3 regions of the Blautia sp. AM47-4 genome follow, and region 1 is predicted to be linked to each of the others. Evidence: predicted binding sites of a transcription regulator. Region 1 holds the regulator's gene; each other region holds the start of a gene.
The links. Region 1 encodes Rex, which represses fermentation and respiration genes when NADH is low (regulators of the CRP and FNR family bind a similar motif). Its sites were predicted from a motif close to ATTGTTAANTANTTAACAAT; they were not measured.
Positions count from the first base shown of each region.

Region 1 (5,096 bases):
ACTGGAAAAAACCGATCACGATTGCCCGTCATGCATACGGAGATGTCTATAAAAATGCAGAAATGCGCATTCCGGGACCGGGAAAAGCAGAGCTGGTTTATACGGCTGAGGACGGCACCGAGACAAGAGAGCTGATCCACAACTTCACCGGCGCCGGTGTCATTCAGGGCATGCACAATCTGGATAACTCCATAGAAAGCTTTGCGAGAAGCTGTTTCGAGTACGCACTGTCCACGAAACAGGATCTGTGGTTTGCAAGCAAGGATACGATTTCCAAGAAGTATGATCACCGCTTCAAGGATATCTTCCAGGAGATCTTCGATGCAGAGTACAAAGAGAAATTTGCAGAAGCAGGCATTACCTACTTCTACACTCTGATCGACGACGCCGTTGCCCGCATCATGAAAGCAGAGGGCGGCTTTATCTGGGCCTGCAAGAACTACGACGGCGATGTCATGAGCGACATGGTATCCTCCGCCTTCGGTTCCCTTGCGATGATGACTTCTGTTCTCGTATCCCCGCACGGATATTACGAGTACGAGGCTGCGCACGGAACCGTACAGCGCCACTATTACCGTCACTTAAAAGGTGAGGAGACATCCACCAACTCCGTGGCCACCATTTTTGCATGGACCGGCGCACTCAGAAAACGCGGGGAAATGGATGGAAACGCAGAACTTTCCGCATTTGCAGACCGTCTGGAAAAAGCAACGATCGCAACGATCGAGAGTGGAAAAATGACAAAAGACCTTGCGCTGATCACCACCATGGAAAATCCGACCGTATTAAACAGCCGTGATTTCATCCTGGCCATCCGCGAGGAGCTGGAGAAATAATTAAACGAAGCAAAAAAGAAAGCCGATCCGGCATTCCCGCAAAAAGGGATGCGCCGGACCGGCTTTTTCTGTTTTGAATTTTTCCGGGGAAAACCAGGTCTATTCGGCAAGCTCTTCCCATTTTTCATACAGCTCTTCGAGTTCCGCGGCAATCTCTGCTTTCTCTTTGCTTAATTTCACACACTCTGCCACATTCGTTGCGACTTCCGGTTTCGACATTTCCTCATCAATTTCCGAATCGCGTGTCTCAAGCTCTTCAATTCGTTTCTCCGTCTTTTTCAGCTCGTTTTCTTTCTTGCGGAGACGTGCCTGTTCTTCTTTCTGCGCTTTCCAGTCCAGCTTTGTGGAGGAGGCTTCGGAAGGAGCCGCTGTTTCTTCCGGAGCGGCGGCATCGGCAGCAGGAGCATAGATGCGGGTCAGCTCTTCTTTTTTCTCCAGATAGTAATCGTAATTTCCGATATAGTTGACGAGTGTCTGTCCCGTCAGCTCCAGAATCCGGGTTGCGGTCTGGTTAATAAAATAACGATCGTGGGAGACATATAGCACCGTTCCGGTGTAGTCCTTCAGTGCATTTTCCAGAATCTCTTTAGAGACGATATCGAGGTGGTTGGTCGGCTCGTCGAGGATCAGGAAGTTGGCGTTCGAGAGCATCAGCTTGGCAAGGGAAATTCGTCCGCGCTCACCGCCGCTCAAGGTATGAATCGGTTGGAAGACATCGTCGTTTGTAAACAGGAAGGCGGCCAGCACATTTCGGATTTCGGTGTTTGTCAGATATGGATACGCGTCGGAAATCTCCTGGAAAATGGTCTTTTCCATGTGGAGCACCTGATGCTCCTGATCGTAGTAACCGATCTGTACACGGCTTCCAAGTGTAAAAGAGCCGGCATCCGGGCGGATGACTTCGTTTAAGATCTTTAAGATCGTCGTTTTTCCCGTTCCGTTGTTTCCGATGATTGCCACGCGCTCGCCGCGCTTGATTTCGAAATTCAGATCCTGGAAAAGCGTCTGTCCCGGGAAGGCTTTGGAGAGGTGCTCGACGGTCAGCACATCGTTTCCGCTTGTGATGCGCGGTTCCAGACGGATCCGCATATCGGAGCGTACTTCGGTCGGCTTTTCCAGCACATCCATTTTGTCCAGCATTTTTTCACGGCTCTCGGCGCGTTTGATGGATTTCTCGCGGTTGAAAGATTTCAGCTTTGCAATGACTTCTTCCTGATGGTGGATTTCCTGCTGCTGGTTGACCCAGGCATGGTAAGCGGCTTCACGGAGCATTGCTTTTTTCTGACTGTAGGCGGTATAGTTTCCCTCAAAAGTTGTTACTTTTTTATTGTCCACTTCAACGACTTTTGTGACAACGCGGTCGAGAAAGTAACGGTCATGGGAGACGATCAGGACGGCTCCGCTGTAATTTAAAAGATACGTTTCGAGCCAGGAGATCGAGTCCATATCGAGGTGGTTGGTCGGCTCGTCGAGCAGAATGATGTCCGGTTTGGTAAGCAGCAGTTTACCAAGTGCCACGCGGGTCTTCTGACCGCCGGAGAGGGAGTCCACCTGTTTTTCAAAATCGCTCTCGGAAAAGCCAAGACCTTTTAAAACACCGACGACTTCACTGCGGTACGCGTATCCGTTTTCCAGTTCAAAGGTATGGGAGAGGCGGGTGTAGGTGGAAAGAAGTTCATCCAGCTCTGCACCGGATTTTGTATTCATATCACTTTCCATCTGACGGAGGCGTTCCTCCATATCGATCAGATTCTGTTTCGCGGTCAGCACTTCCTGGTAAATGGAAAGGTGTCCGGTCAGATCCTGATGCTGGGCGAGATAGCCCATCGTCTTTCCTTTGGAGAGGATGACCTCTCCCTCATCGGCCCTCATTTCGCCGATGATGATTTTTAACAGCGTCGATTTTCCAGCACCGTTGATGCCGACCAGTGCGGCTTTTTCGCGTTCTTCTATATGAAAAGATGCATTTTTGATAATTTCCGTTGTCCCGAATGCTTTCGAGATATTCTGACATGCAAGAATCATGTGGTTCCTCCAGATAACATATTTCTGTATTTTGACATAACACACCATCCTTATTATAGAGAGTAATACACAAAATTTCAAGAAATCTTTGACAATTTTCTATCAACCATATATAATATGAATATATGCAGGTGTAAATAAGGAGGAATTTATCTTGGAAGAAAAAGGAATTTCGCGGGCAGTTATCAAAAGACTTCCTAGATATTATCGTTACCTGGGCGAATTGCTGGAGGACGGAGTAGAACGGATCTCTTCCGGTGAGCTGAGCGAGCGGATGAAAGTGACAGCTTCCCAGATTCGCCAGGACTTAAATAATTTCGGCGGCTTTGGCCAGCAGGGGTATGGTTATAACGTGCGGTATCTGTACAGCGAGATTGGAAAAATCTTAGGTCTGGACAGAGTCCACAATATGATTTTTGTCGGAGCCGGAAATCTGGGACAGGCGCTTGCCAATTATGCGGCCTTTGAAAGAAGCGGATTCAAAACGGTCGGTATTTTTGACGTCAACCCGGTATTAAAAGGAATCTCCGTGCGCGGAATTGAAATCCGCATGGCGGACGAGCTTCCGGAATTTATCAAGGAACACCATGTAGAGATTGCGGCTTTGACACTGCCAAAAGCAAAAGCGGTAGAGATGGCAGAGATTCTCGTGGACAACGGTGTAAAAGCAATCTGGAATTTTGCACATACCGATCTAAACTTAAAACTTCCGAAAGATGTGATCGTCGAGAACGTCCATCTTTCCGAAAGTCTGATGCGTCTCTCCTACAATCTGACCAGATATGAGGCGGAGCATCCAAAGAACAATTAAGAAACCAAAACAAAAGCAGGAGAGTCTTCGGGAAACCGGAGACTTTTTCTGTTCACTTTCCGGATAAGGAAGGAAAAGGAGGAAAAGCGATGAAACGGATTCTTACAGCAGCACAGATGAAGCAGGCAGACCGCAATACGATCGAAACCATGGGGGTACCGTCCCTGGTACTGATGGAGCGCGCAGCGCTGTCCTGCGTGGAGGAGCTTCAAAATGGAACATGGGATACAGGAAAAGTCCTTGCTGTGTGCGGTCCCGGAAATAATGGAGGGGACGGTGCGGCAATTGCACGGATTTTAAAGACGAAAGGGGTGGATGCGGAACTGTTCTGTCTTGGAAATCCGGAAAAATACAGTGAAGGCATGAGAGCACAGAAGAAAATTGCGGAAAATTATGGGGTCCGTGAGGTTAAGAATCCGGATTTCCGGGAATATACTGTTATCATAGATGCCATCTTTGGAATTGGCGTATCCCGTCCGCTGGCAGGGGAGTACCGGAGGGCAGTGGAAGCAATCTGCGCAAGCGGTGTTCCTGTTCTTGCCGTGGACATCCCTTCGGGGATCCACACGGATACCGGAGAGGTCCTTGATGCGGCGGTGAAAGCCAGAGCCACGGTGACATTTGCCTGTGCAAAGCCAGGGCTTCTCTTTGATCCCGGAAAACGATATGCCGGAGAGGTCCTGGTCCGTGATATCGGAATCGGCTTTGATGCAGGAGAAGAGGAGACGCCCTGGTACGGTTCAGTGGAAAAAGAAGATCTGGACCGGTTTCTTACCCGCACGCCGATGGGAAATAAGGGAACCTTCGGAAAGGTGCTGGTACTTGCCGGTTCCGGTGCCATGTGCGGAGCCGCTGTTTTGTGTGCCAGGGCAGTCCTTGCATCCGGTGCCGGCATGGTAAAGGTTGTGACAGAGGAAAGAAACCGTACGCCGCTTTTCTGTGCCCTGCCGGAAGCAATGGCGGATTTCTGGAAGGAGGATGAGCCGCTTCCGGAAGAAGCCCTGCTGCAGGATCTCGCCTGGGCGGACGCTGTTGTTGCGGGACCGGGACTTTCCAAAAGCCGGACGGCAAAAGAACTGCTCGTTTTTACGGTGCAGCACACAGAAGTTCCTCTTGTTCTGGATGCAGATGCGCTGAACCTGATTGCAGAAGATGCAGAGATTCTTTCGGGCTGCCGGGCAGAAAAAATTTTAACGCCTCATGTAGGAGAGCTTGCACGGCTGCTGCACATGACCATTGCAGAATGCCAGCGTGACCCGGCAGGAAGCGCCGGAAGGGCAGCCGAAAAATACCAGGCCTGCTGTGTACGAAAGGATTCCGTAACCGTGACAGCAGAGGAAGGGCGTGAGCAGTATTACATAAACACAAGCGGAAGCAGTGCGCTTGCGACGGCGGGAAGCGGCGATGTGCTCGCGGGAATCACA
Region 1 covers NZ_QUHY01000007.1:146,670-151,765, forward strand. The annotation lists gene DW965_RS06975 (NADP-dependent isocitrate dehydrogenase) at 1-836, shown strand, start outside; gene DW965_RS06980 (ABC-F family ATP-binding cassette domain-containing protein) at 936-2,861, opposite strand; gene DW965_RS06985 (redox-sensing transcriptional repressor Rex) at 3,016-3,672, shown strand; gene DW965_RS06990 (bifunctional ADP-dependent NAD(P)H-hydrate dehydratase/NAD(P)H-hydrate epimerase) at 3,762-5,096, shown strand, end outside.

Region 2 (5,096 bases), on a different contig from region 1:
AATGAGACGACAGCGGAAAATAATTTGCAGAATGACGCGATGCAGCAGATGGCAGACGGCTGTACGTTTCACAAAATTCCGAAATCCTATATCACCCTTGGCGAAGAGGATTACGATAAACGGTATACCACTTATCTTCAGAATTACGGCATTTCCCTGGACGACTATCTGGAGCAGTATGCGGACAGAGCAACCTACAATCAGGAGAAAGCAACGTATGCAGGAACGATGGCAAAAAGTGCCCTTCTTCTGGATGCTGTAAAAGAGGCAGAAGGCTGGACTACAGATGACCAGGATTACCAGCAGATCTTAAACGACGAGGCAGCCAATGCCAATATGTCGCAGGAAGATTTCCTGAAAGCAGCCAATGACTATTACGGGGAAGATACGGTAGTGCGCAATATCATGATGGAGCGCATGATCAATATGGTTCTCGATAATGCAACGGTCAATACTGTGACTGTGGATGCAGACGGAAATACAGTAGAATAAAAAGAGAAATCACCCCGAAACAGGATAAAAATTTCTGTTTTCCGGGGTGATTTAACCGAATCAAGTAAGTCCCCTGCTTCCATTGCGAAAAGCAATAAGCAGTGGGGGGGGACTTGCTTGTATCAGGAGGAGTGCAAGCTCCTTCTGATAAACTGCGGAGCAGTTATTCAGTTATGAGCAAGTAGCGAAGCGGATTGCGAATATCCGCTTCGCATGTGGGAAACGAATTGTGTTCGTTACGCCATGATTTTGCGGAACAGATCCTTCAGATCTTCTACGCTTGCATCCTTCGGGTTGCCCGGTGCGCAGGCATCTGCGTGTGCGGAATCTGCAAGGAACTGCAGATCTTCTTCTTTGACTGCCTCGAGAACAGATGGGATTCCAACGTCTGCGGACAGCTTCTTAACAGCATCAATCGCTGCTTTTCTATACTCTTCCTGAGACATTTCGTCTACACCTGTAACGCCCATGGCACGTGCGATTTCGCGGTATTTCTCACCGGTGCACTCCTGGTTGTATTCCATAACGATCGGAAGCATCATGGCACATGCAACACCGTGTGGGGTATCATAAACAGCACCAAGGGTGTGTGCCATGGAGTGAGCGATTCCAAGACCTACGTTGGAGAAGCCCATACCTGCGATGTACTGGCCAAGAGCCATTCCTTCGCGTCCCTCTTTGGTGTTTGCGACAGCACCGCGCAGAGATTTGGAGATGAGTTCGATGGCTTTGAGATGGAACATGTCAGTCATTTCCCATGCAGCTTTTGTGGTGTAACCCTCGATTGCGTGGGTCAGAGCGTCCATACCGGTAGAAGCGGTCAGTCCTTTTGGCATGGAGGACATCATATCCGGGTCAACAACTGCGATGATCGGCATATCGTGCGGGTCAACGCATACGAATTTACGTTTTCTCTCTACATCGGTGATAACGTAGTTGATGGTAACCTCTGCAGCAGTACCGGCTGTAGTCGGAACGGCGATGATCGGTACGCACGGATTTTTGGTCGGTGCGGTGCCCTCAAGGCTTCTGACATCCTCAAACTCCGGGTTTGCGATGATGATACCGATGGCTTTGGAGGTATCCATAGAAGAGCCGCCGCCGATGGCGATCAGATAGTCAGCGCCGGATGCCTTGAAAGCTTCTACGCCGTGTTTTACGTTTTCGATGGTCGGGTTTGGCTTGATATCGCTGTAAAGCTCATAGTCGAGTCCGTTTGCGGTCAGAATATCGGTTACTTTGGAAGTAACGTTGAATTTAATCAGATCCGGGTCAGAGCATACGAATGCTTTTTTGAAGCCGTGTGCCTTTGCTTCATTTGCGATCTCGGCAATAGCGCCTGCTCCGTGATAAGAGGTTGCATTTAAATTAATACGATTTGCCATGTTTGAAAAACTCCCTTCTAAAATGAATAAATGGTTTTACTGAACTTGTTATTATATTAACAAATCCGGAAGGGAAAAAGAAAGTGACAGAAGAAGCGAAGTGTAACACTTTAAAAAAAATCGCCATTGTGACAAAAACAACAGAACAAAATTTGTGAAAAATAACAAGAGCTGTTTGCGGGAAATTCTAAGAGAGCAGCTGCAGATTCCGGAACAGTTTTTTTAAGTCCTCCGGCATTGCCCGGACGAGAAGAGCGGCAAACTCGGAAGGTGTCAGATCCATGCCGGTAAGCACCCATTTTACGGTCATGGTGATGGAACCCTGACAGTACATTTCGAGAAGAAAATGTATTTCCGGTGAAACCGGACTGCCGCTTTTTTCGTGAATCAGATTTTCGTAGAACGCGAGAATCAGATCGAAATCGTGTTCACGCAGAGAATTCTGTTTGTCGTAGCGGAAGGCAGCGGCGAAAAAAGCTTTTTCTTTCTGAATATAGGTAAATTTCTTTTCCAGACTGTCAAAAACGGTCGTTCCGCGGCCCATATGTTCGAAGGATTTTGTCAGTAATTTATCAAAGTACCAGTTGATCAGATCGTATTTGTCGAGAAAATTGCGGTAGAAGGTCTGGCGGGTAACACCACAGATTTCACAGATCTGGCGCACGGTGATCTCTTCAACGGGTGTTGTTTTCATGCACTCCTTCATGGATTCGGCAAGACGGTATTTTGTTTTTTCTCCTTTGGGAGCAGATACGGTGGAATGGATCATCCGGGCAGTTTCCTTTCGTTTCGAAAATTGTAACTATGCAGAGTTATGCATATATTATAACGCGAATCCGAAAAAATAAAAAGCCCTGAACATGTTCCGGAGATAAGATACAGGAACATATTCAGGACGATTTTGCTTATTTTCTTTTGTTTACGGCCTGTCCGACACAGTAGCATACAGCGGCAACAACCATGCCGTTGATGGAAGCGATGCCCCAGTGTAAGAGGTTCGCAACAATGGCACCGAGAATGACACCGGCAACCGCAAACCAGTCTACGGTTTTAAGTTTCGGCTGATCGGTTTCAAAGTCCTCTTTGTTCATGAAGTAGGCGAGCACCAGAATCATGCCGACCGGCGGCAGGGTACAGTTCAGAATGTTGAGCCAGCCGCAGAAGTTGTAGTACAGCCATACGGAGGCAACCGTTCCGATGATACCGGAAAGGAGAACCATCGGTTTTTTCCTCTGATGGAAGATGTTGGCAAGACCAAGACCTGCGGTGTACAGAGCGTTGTCATTTGTAGTCCAGATATTAAGACCGAGAACGAGAACAGCCAGGTAGAACAGGTTCAGGCGGACCATAACCTCGAAGATATCGTTTCCGCCGACAAAGATCGAGGAAACGGCACCGAAGAAGAACATCAGGGAGTTTCCGATGAAGAAGGCCACAACCGTGGTGATGGCACCCGCTTTTCCGTCCTTTGCAAAACGTGCGAAGTTCGGGGTTGCGGTTCCGCCGGAAACGAAGGAGCCGATGACAAGACCGGCACCGCCGATGATAGTCAGAGATCCGCTGGATTTGGCAAACTGATCGATGATCGTTCCGTCGCCTCTCATTACGGCCATGACCATGGCGATCGTTCCGAGAATGGCAACACTTGGTACAGCGATATAGCTGACGATGGTCAGAGATTCAATACCAAAATAGGCAGAGGCGGTCATGCAGACGCCGGCAAGAAGAACAAGTCCCCACTGTGCCGCAGTGCTTCCGCCGAGCAGCTCCTTGGAAACCGGAATTGCAAACATGGCAAGACCGACACCAAACCATCCGATCTGCGTAAAGCTGGTCATGGCTGACGGCAGATAGGAACCTTTTTCGCCAAAGGCTCTCTGGGACAAAAGATCAAGTGACAGACCGGTTTTTGCACCGACGTAGCCGAGCAGACCGGTATAAATACCAAGAATGATTCCACCAAGGATCAGTGATCCCAAAAAGCCCCAGAAATCGAGGCCGTCAGCGAGCTGCTGGCCGACCCACATGCTTGCCGAGAAGAAGGTGAAGCCAAGCATGATCATAAACATGGTTACTACATTTTTCCGGGCAGAAGACGGAACCGCGCTGTCCGCGAAGTCAACATCTTTTACTTTCTTTTCTTTTTCCATAATATCTCCTGAAAACTGTGATTACGGTTCGCCGAAATTCAGCGAACCGTAAGAAATGGTTTTTTGTTACAGCATGTATTTGCGAAGTGCTGCGGTAAACTCTTCAATTCGTTCAGCCGCAATTTCTTTCAGGGTAGCATCGCCAAGGCTTGCAATATAGCCTTTTTCCTGGCGGTACAGCCATTTGGTCACACGTTCATCGATTTCTTCATAGTGATTGATGTGAATCCACTCTTCGTAGGATGCGCCAAGCGGGCAGCCGAGCTTCTCCTCGAGCAGTCTGGTGAAGTCGATCCGGTCGGCCTTCTCCAGCATTTTATTCCAGAAATCGAGAACCTCCTCGACATGCTCATGGATTTCATAGCGTCTTGCACCGCCATCGTAGATGATGCATTTTTCAAACAGAGGATCGCGCATGGAAAGCGTTTCTCTTCGGAACTCCGGTGCAATGATACCGTCTTTCCAGTAGAAATCGACATCCGGCAGATTGATTCCAGATACGCCCCTGTCCTGATAGGTGCTGAAGATTCCTTCGTAATATACGGTGATAAAGCCTTCAAACTCCGGCCAGAACTCGCGGATTTCTTTTGTGAGACGTTCCAGAATTTTGATTCCGGTTGTGCCGCCGATCGTAAAGATGATAATGTTGCGAAGGGAAGCACCGTGCTCACGGTAGAAATCGGTTACGTAGCGCAGGCAGTGGATCAGCGTTTCACCCGTTGCGATGATATCGCCGATCAGAAGTGTACTTCCCGGAACCATCGTCAGCTTGCTGTATTTGATTTCCAGCCCTGCGATTTCTTCCTCTTTAAAGACGCGCTCACTTGACAGAAAACTGATGTCATGTACACGAATGTGCTCACGGTAGCAGCTTTCCTCCAGCGGATAATTCAAAGCGCCGCGCAGGATGGAAAGGATGTTGGCTGCGGTTACCTTTCCCTGCTCTTTAAAATAATAAAGCATCTGTGAAGTAGACGGAATCAGGCAGTGATAAACCTCATATCCGACAACCTCCGGTGTGTTCAGAAGCTTTCTTGTCTCTGCTTCGGAAACGACATAGTATTCGTTC
Region 2 covers NZ_QUHY01000003.1:79,782-84,877, reverse strand. The annotation lists gene tig (trigger factor) at 1-492, shown strand, start outside; gene fucO (lactaldehyde reductase) at 729-1,877, opposite strand; gene DW965_RS02980 (TetR/AcrR family transcriptional regulator C-terminal domain-containing protein) at 2,065-2,646, opposite strand; gene codB (cytosine permease) at 2,783-4,027, opposite strand; gene DW965_RS02970 (phosphoribosyltransferase) at 4,094-5,096, opposite strand, start outside.
Region 2: fucO (lactaldehyde reductase) is a predicted target of Rex. The motif match lies at 1,922-1,941, and genes of this name have one in related genera.

Region 3 (5,096 bases), on a different contig from region 1:
CCTATGGTCTGTTGTTGATCGGTCCTGCCGGAACTGGAAAATCACAGATTGCTTATGCCGTTGCGCGTATCTTAAAACTGCCGTGGACAACACTCGATATGAGTTCAATCAATGACCCGGAACAGCTGACCGGAAGCTCCCGCATTTACGCAAACGCAAAACCGGGAATCATCATGGATGCTTTTTCCATGGCCGGCGAATCCAACCTCGTCTTTATCATCAACGAACTCGACAAGGCTGCCTCCGGCAAGGGTAATGGAAACCCGGCAGACGTTCTGCTGACCCTTCTTGACAATCTTGGTTTCACCGACAATTACATCGAATGTATGATCCCGACCGTCGGTGTATACCCGATCGCAACCGCAAATGACAGAGACCAGATCAGTGCTCCGCTGATGTCCCGCTTCGCTGTGATCGAAATTCCGGATTACACACCGGAAGAAAAGAAAATCATTTTCTCCCGCTATGCACTTCCAAAAGTGTTAAAACGCATTGGCATGAAAGAAAATGAATGCATTCTGACACCGGAAGGACTCGATGCCGTAATCTCCTGCCACGAAAATACAAGCGGTATCCGTGACCTTGAGCAGGCTGCTGAGCATATCGCAGCAAATGCACTATATCAGATAGAAGTCAACCATGTTTCCTCTGTTACCTTTGATGCAGAAATGGTACGTGAACTGCTCTTGTCCTGCTGATCTGCCTTATTTTCTATTTTGAAGGCGTATCAGGGTACGGCGAAAACCAGTGACGCAACAATTCACGCTCTGTGGTGCTGAAATTTTTTGCATTATTTTAGAGTGTGCTGTAAAATAGTTTCCTGTCCCATCAGTCTGTACTTTCGGGCCGGGAACTATTTTATTTCTCCAGATATTTTCATAAAAGGAAGCCCCTGACACTTTCATGTCAGGGGCTTCCTTTCGGTCAATTCAGAAAATTTATTTCTGCGGGCCAGCGGAAACAAGTGCTTTACCAGCAGCGTTTCCTTCGTATTTTGCAAAGTTCTTGATGAATCTTTCAGCCAGATCCAGTGCTTTGGTCTCCCACTCGGAAGCATCAGCATAGGTATCGCGAGGATCCAGGATAGCCGGATCAACGCCCGGAAGTTCAGTCGGAACTTCGAAGTTGAAGTACGGAATAGTCTTCGTCGGAGCTTCGTTGATAGCACCGCTTAAGATTGCATCGATGATTCCACGGGTATCACGGATGGAGATACGTTTTCCGGTTCCGTTCCAGCCTGTGTTAACCAGGTATGCTTTTGCTCCGCTCTTCTCCATTTTCTTAACAAGCTCTTCTGCATATTTGGTTGGGTGCAGTTCCAGGAATGCCTGGCCGAAGCATGCAGAGAAGGTAGGAGTCGGCTCGGTAATTCCGCGCTCGGTTCCTGCAAGTTTTGCAGTAAATCCGGACAGGAAGTAGTACTGAGTCTGCTCTGGTGTCAGAACAGATACTGGCGGAAGTACGCCGAATGCATCTGCGGACAGGAATATAACATTCTTAGCTGCCGGTGCAGAAGAAATCGGGCGAACGATGTTCTCAATGTGGTTGATCGGATAAGATACACGAGTATTCTCGGTTACGCTCTTATCATTGAAGTCGATCTTGCCTGCTGCATCAACGGTAACGTTCTCAAGCAGAGCGTCACGTCTGATTGCATTGTAGATGTCCGGCTCAGACTCTTTGTCCAGGTTGATGACTTTTGCATAGCAGCCGCCCTCGAAGTTGAATACTCCGTTGTCGTCCCAGCCGTGCTCATCATCACCGATCAGAAGACGTTTCGGGTCTGTGGAAAGAGTTGTTTTTCCTGTTCCGGAAAGTCCGAAGAAGATTGCGGTGTTCTCACCGTTCAGGTCTGTGTTTGCAGAGCAGTGCATGGAAGCGATGCCCTTCAGCGGCAGATAGTAGTTCATCATGGAGAACATACCTTTCTTCATCTCTCCGCCGTACCATGTGTTGACGATAACCTGCTCACGGCTTGTGATGTTGAATACTACTGCTGTCTCAGAGTTCAGACCCAGCTCTTTGTAGTTCTCAACTTTTGCTTTGGATGCGTTGTAAACAACGAAATCCGGCTCGAAGTTCTCAAGCTCTTCTGCTGTAGGTTTGATGAACATGTTAGTTACGAAATGTGCCTGCCAAGCTACCTCAACGATGAAGCGGATAGCCATACGGGTATCTTTATTTGCGCCGCAGAATGCATCTACAACGAACAGTCTTTTGTTGGAGAGCTCTTTTTTGGCGATCTCTTTTACTGCTGCCCATGCTTCCTGGGTTGCCGGATGGTTATCGTTTTTGTACTCATCAGAAGTCCACCATACAGTATCTTTCGAGTTCTCGTCCACAACGATGTATTTGTCTTTCGGTGAACGGCCTGTATAGATACCGGTCATAACGTTAACTGCACCAAGCTCTGTCTCCCGGCCTTTTTCATAGCCTTCCAGCTCTGGTTTTGTCTCTTCCTCAAATAACTGCTCATAAGAAGGGTTGTACACAATTTCTGTGGTACCGGTGATGCCATACTTTGTTAAATCGATCTGTGCCATCTTGTAATTAACCTCTTTCCTTTGATAGTAATACTGCTTCATTCTGCAAAATGCAAAAATTTGAAGGTATCCTTTTTAAGAAACCGGACCAGCCGGCCTCTTCTACTCTAATTATACATAAAAGGCCAAAAAAATCAACTGAAAATCTTCCGTTTTTTTACAGAACGTGTCCCAAAATCTGTAAAAATTTTATAAACTTCGATTTTTCGAAATTTTCTGACAATTGCACTTTTGTACACTTCATCCTGCAAATTGACATTTTTTGATTTTTTATGTTATAATATTAATAATTATGTTCGGAAAGAAGTTTCTTTATGTATTACGATCTGACCCGCGGGAAAATCTCCCGCTCTCTTATCCTGTTTGCCCTGCCGATGATCGCAGGAAATTTGTTGCAGCAGTTTTACAACATTGCCGACACCCTGATCGTCGGACGCGTTCTCGGAAGCAATGCGCTCGCCGCCGTCGGCTCCTCCTATACGCTGATGACGTTTCTGACTTCCATTTTTCTCGGCCTGTCGATGGGCGCCGGTGCGCTCTTTTCGATTTATCAGGGACGAAAAGATCTTTCTTCTTTAAAACTTTCAATTCTCCACGCGTTTCTGCTGATCCTTGCCGTTACGCTCGTGCTGAATCTCGCTGTTTATGCAGGCATCGAGCCGATCCTTACGTTTCTTCGCGTCCCGGATGAAGTCCGTCCCGGCATGCGGACGTATCTTCTGATTATCTTTGCCGGCCTTATTGCAACATCCGTATACAATTTCTTTTCCTGTATGCTGCGCGCGCTCGGAAACTCTTCTGTGCCGCTGATTTTTCTCGCTGTCTCTGCTGTGCTGAACATTGCACTGGATCTGCTCTTTGTCGCTGTACTGCCGTTCGGCATCGCAGGCGCGGCGCTCGCTACGGTTCTTGCGCAGTATGTGTCCGCCGTCGGTATTCTGCTCTATGTGCTGCTCCGCTGCCGCATGTGGCTGCCGTCAAAAAAAGAATGGCGTTTCAGCATTCCATTTTAAAAGAGATTCTGAATCTTTCTTCGATGACCTGCATTCAGCAGTCGGTCATGAATTTCGGCATTCTGATGGTACAGGGGCTCGTCAACAGCTTCGGTCCGGCGGTCATGGCGGCATTTGCGGCCGCGGTGAAAATTGATACCTTTGCCTATCTGCCGGTGCAGGATTTCGGAAATGCCTACTCCACTTTCACCGCACAGAATTACGGGGCCGGAAATCACGAGCGGATCCGGCGCGGCACGAAAGATGCTTTTGCACTGAGCGCTGCTTTTTCCATCGTCATTTCTCTGCTTGTCAATCTGTTCGCGCATCCGCTGATGCAGATTTTCGTGAAAGCATCAGAAATGGAGGTCATCGCGATCGGCGTACGGTACCTGCGGCTGGAAGGCTCGTTCTATCTCGGCATCGGATGGCTGTTTCTGCTGTACGGGTATTACCGCGCTGTCAAACGCGCCGAGATGTCGGTTGTTCTGACCGTCATTTCGCTTGGCATGCGTGTGGCGCTGGCATACCTTTTCTCCGCCACGGCGCTTGGCGTTGCCGGAATCTGGATCGCCATTCCGATCGGCTGGGCACTGGCTGATATGACCGGACTTTTCTTCCTGCGGCGTGCATTCCGATCGCAGAAGCCTGCATAAGTTCCGAATCTTATATCGCAGTACGGTTTTCTGCGGATAAACTGCGGAACTGCCCCGGCGTCTGGTGCATGCGTTCCTGGAAGACGCGGTTAAAATAGCTGATATTTCGGAATCCGCAGTCGCTCGCAATCTTGCTGATCGCCTCCTCGGTGGAAAGCAGCAGCCGGCAGCTCTCGGCAATCCGCAGGTTATTGACATACGTCACGGCGGAAATATGCATAATCGACTTAAAGAAGCGGCAGAAAGCGCTCTCACTCATATGAAACTGGCTCGCCAGTTCCGCGATTTCGAGATCCTCACAGAAATGAGCATTCATGTATGTGAGGATCTCTTTCATTCTGCTGACACGGTAATTCGTCGAGGCATCCGTTTTTCCGCCGTTCTTTTCTGCCGCACTGTAATATCCCTGCCAGATTTTCAGAAGTTCCGCTTTTAACAGCAGCTCCCAGCCCGGTTCTTTTCTTTCCTGCAGATTTCGGATCTCCTGCATGGCCTGTGCCGTTTTTTCTGCAAGGCGTGTCCCCCGCTCTGTCTTGGATGGAAAACGGATCTCGGAGGACAGCACTGGTTCGATATACTGCTGCTGGATTCGGTCAAGCGATGTGCCGGACAGAAAACGCGGCTGGAATACAACGGCAAGAAACGTAAATTCCTGTCCGTCGATTCCCTCTACCTCATGCAGACGGTTTGCATTGACAAAGGCGGTCTCACCTTCCCGCAGGAGAAAGGTCTCGGTATCCATATGAAAAACAGCTTCGCCCTTTACTGCATAAAAGAGCTCCACTTCCTCATGCCAGTGGCAGTACACCCGCACGGTACTCTGCAGGTCTGTCTCGAAAACGTGAATGCTCAGCGGAAAAAGCTCATCACCGTGGGGCTGTGTTTCTTTTCGGTAATTCATCTGT
Region 3 covers NZ_QUHY01000031.1:2,468-7,563, reverse strand. The annotation lists gene DW965_RS15790 (AAA family ATPase) at 1-698, shown strand, start outside; gene pckA (phosphoenolpyruvate carboxykinase (ATP)) at 939-2,543, opposite strand; gene DW965_RS22675 (MATE family efflux transporter) at 2,858-3,556, shown strand; gene DW965_RS22670 (MATE family efflux transporter) at 3,532-4,191, shown strand; gene DW965_RS15770 (AraC family transcriptional regulator) at 4,202-5,096, opposite strand, start outside.
Region 3: pckA (phosphoenolpyruvate carboxykinase (ATP)) is a predicted target of Rex. The motif match lies at 2,815-2,834, and genes of this name have one in related genera.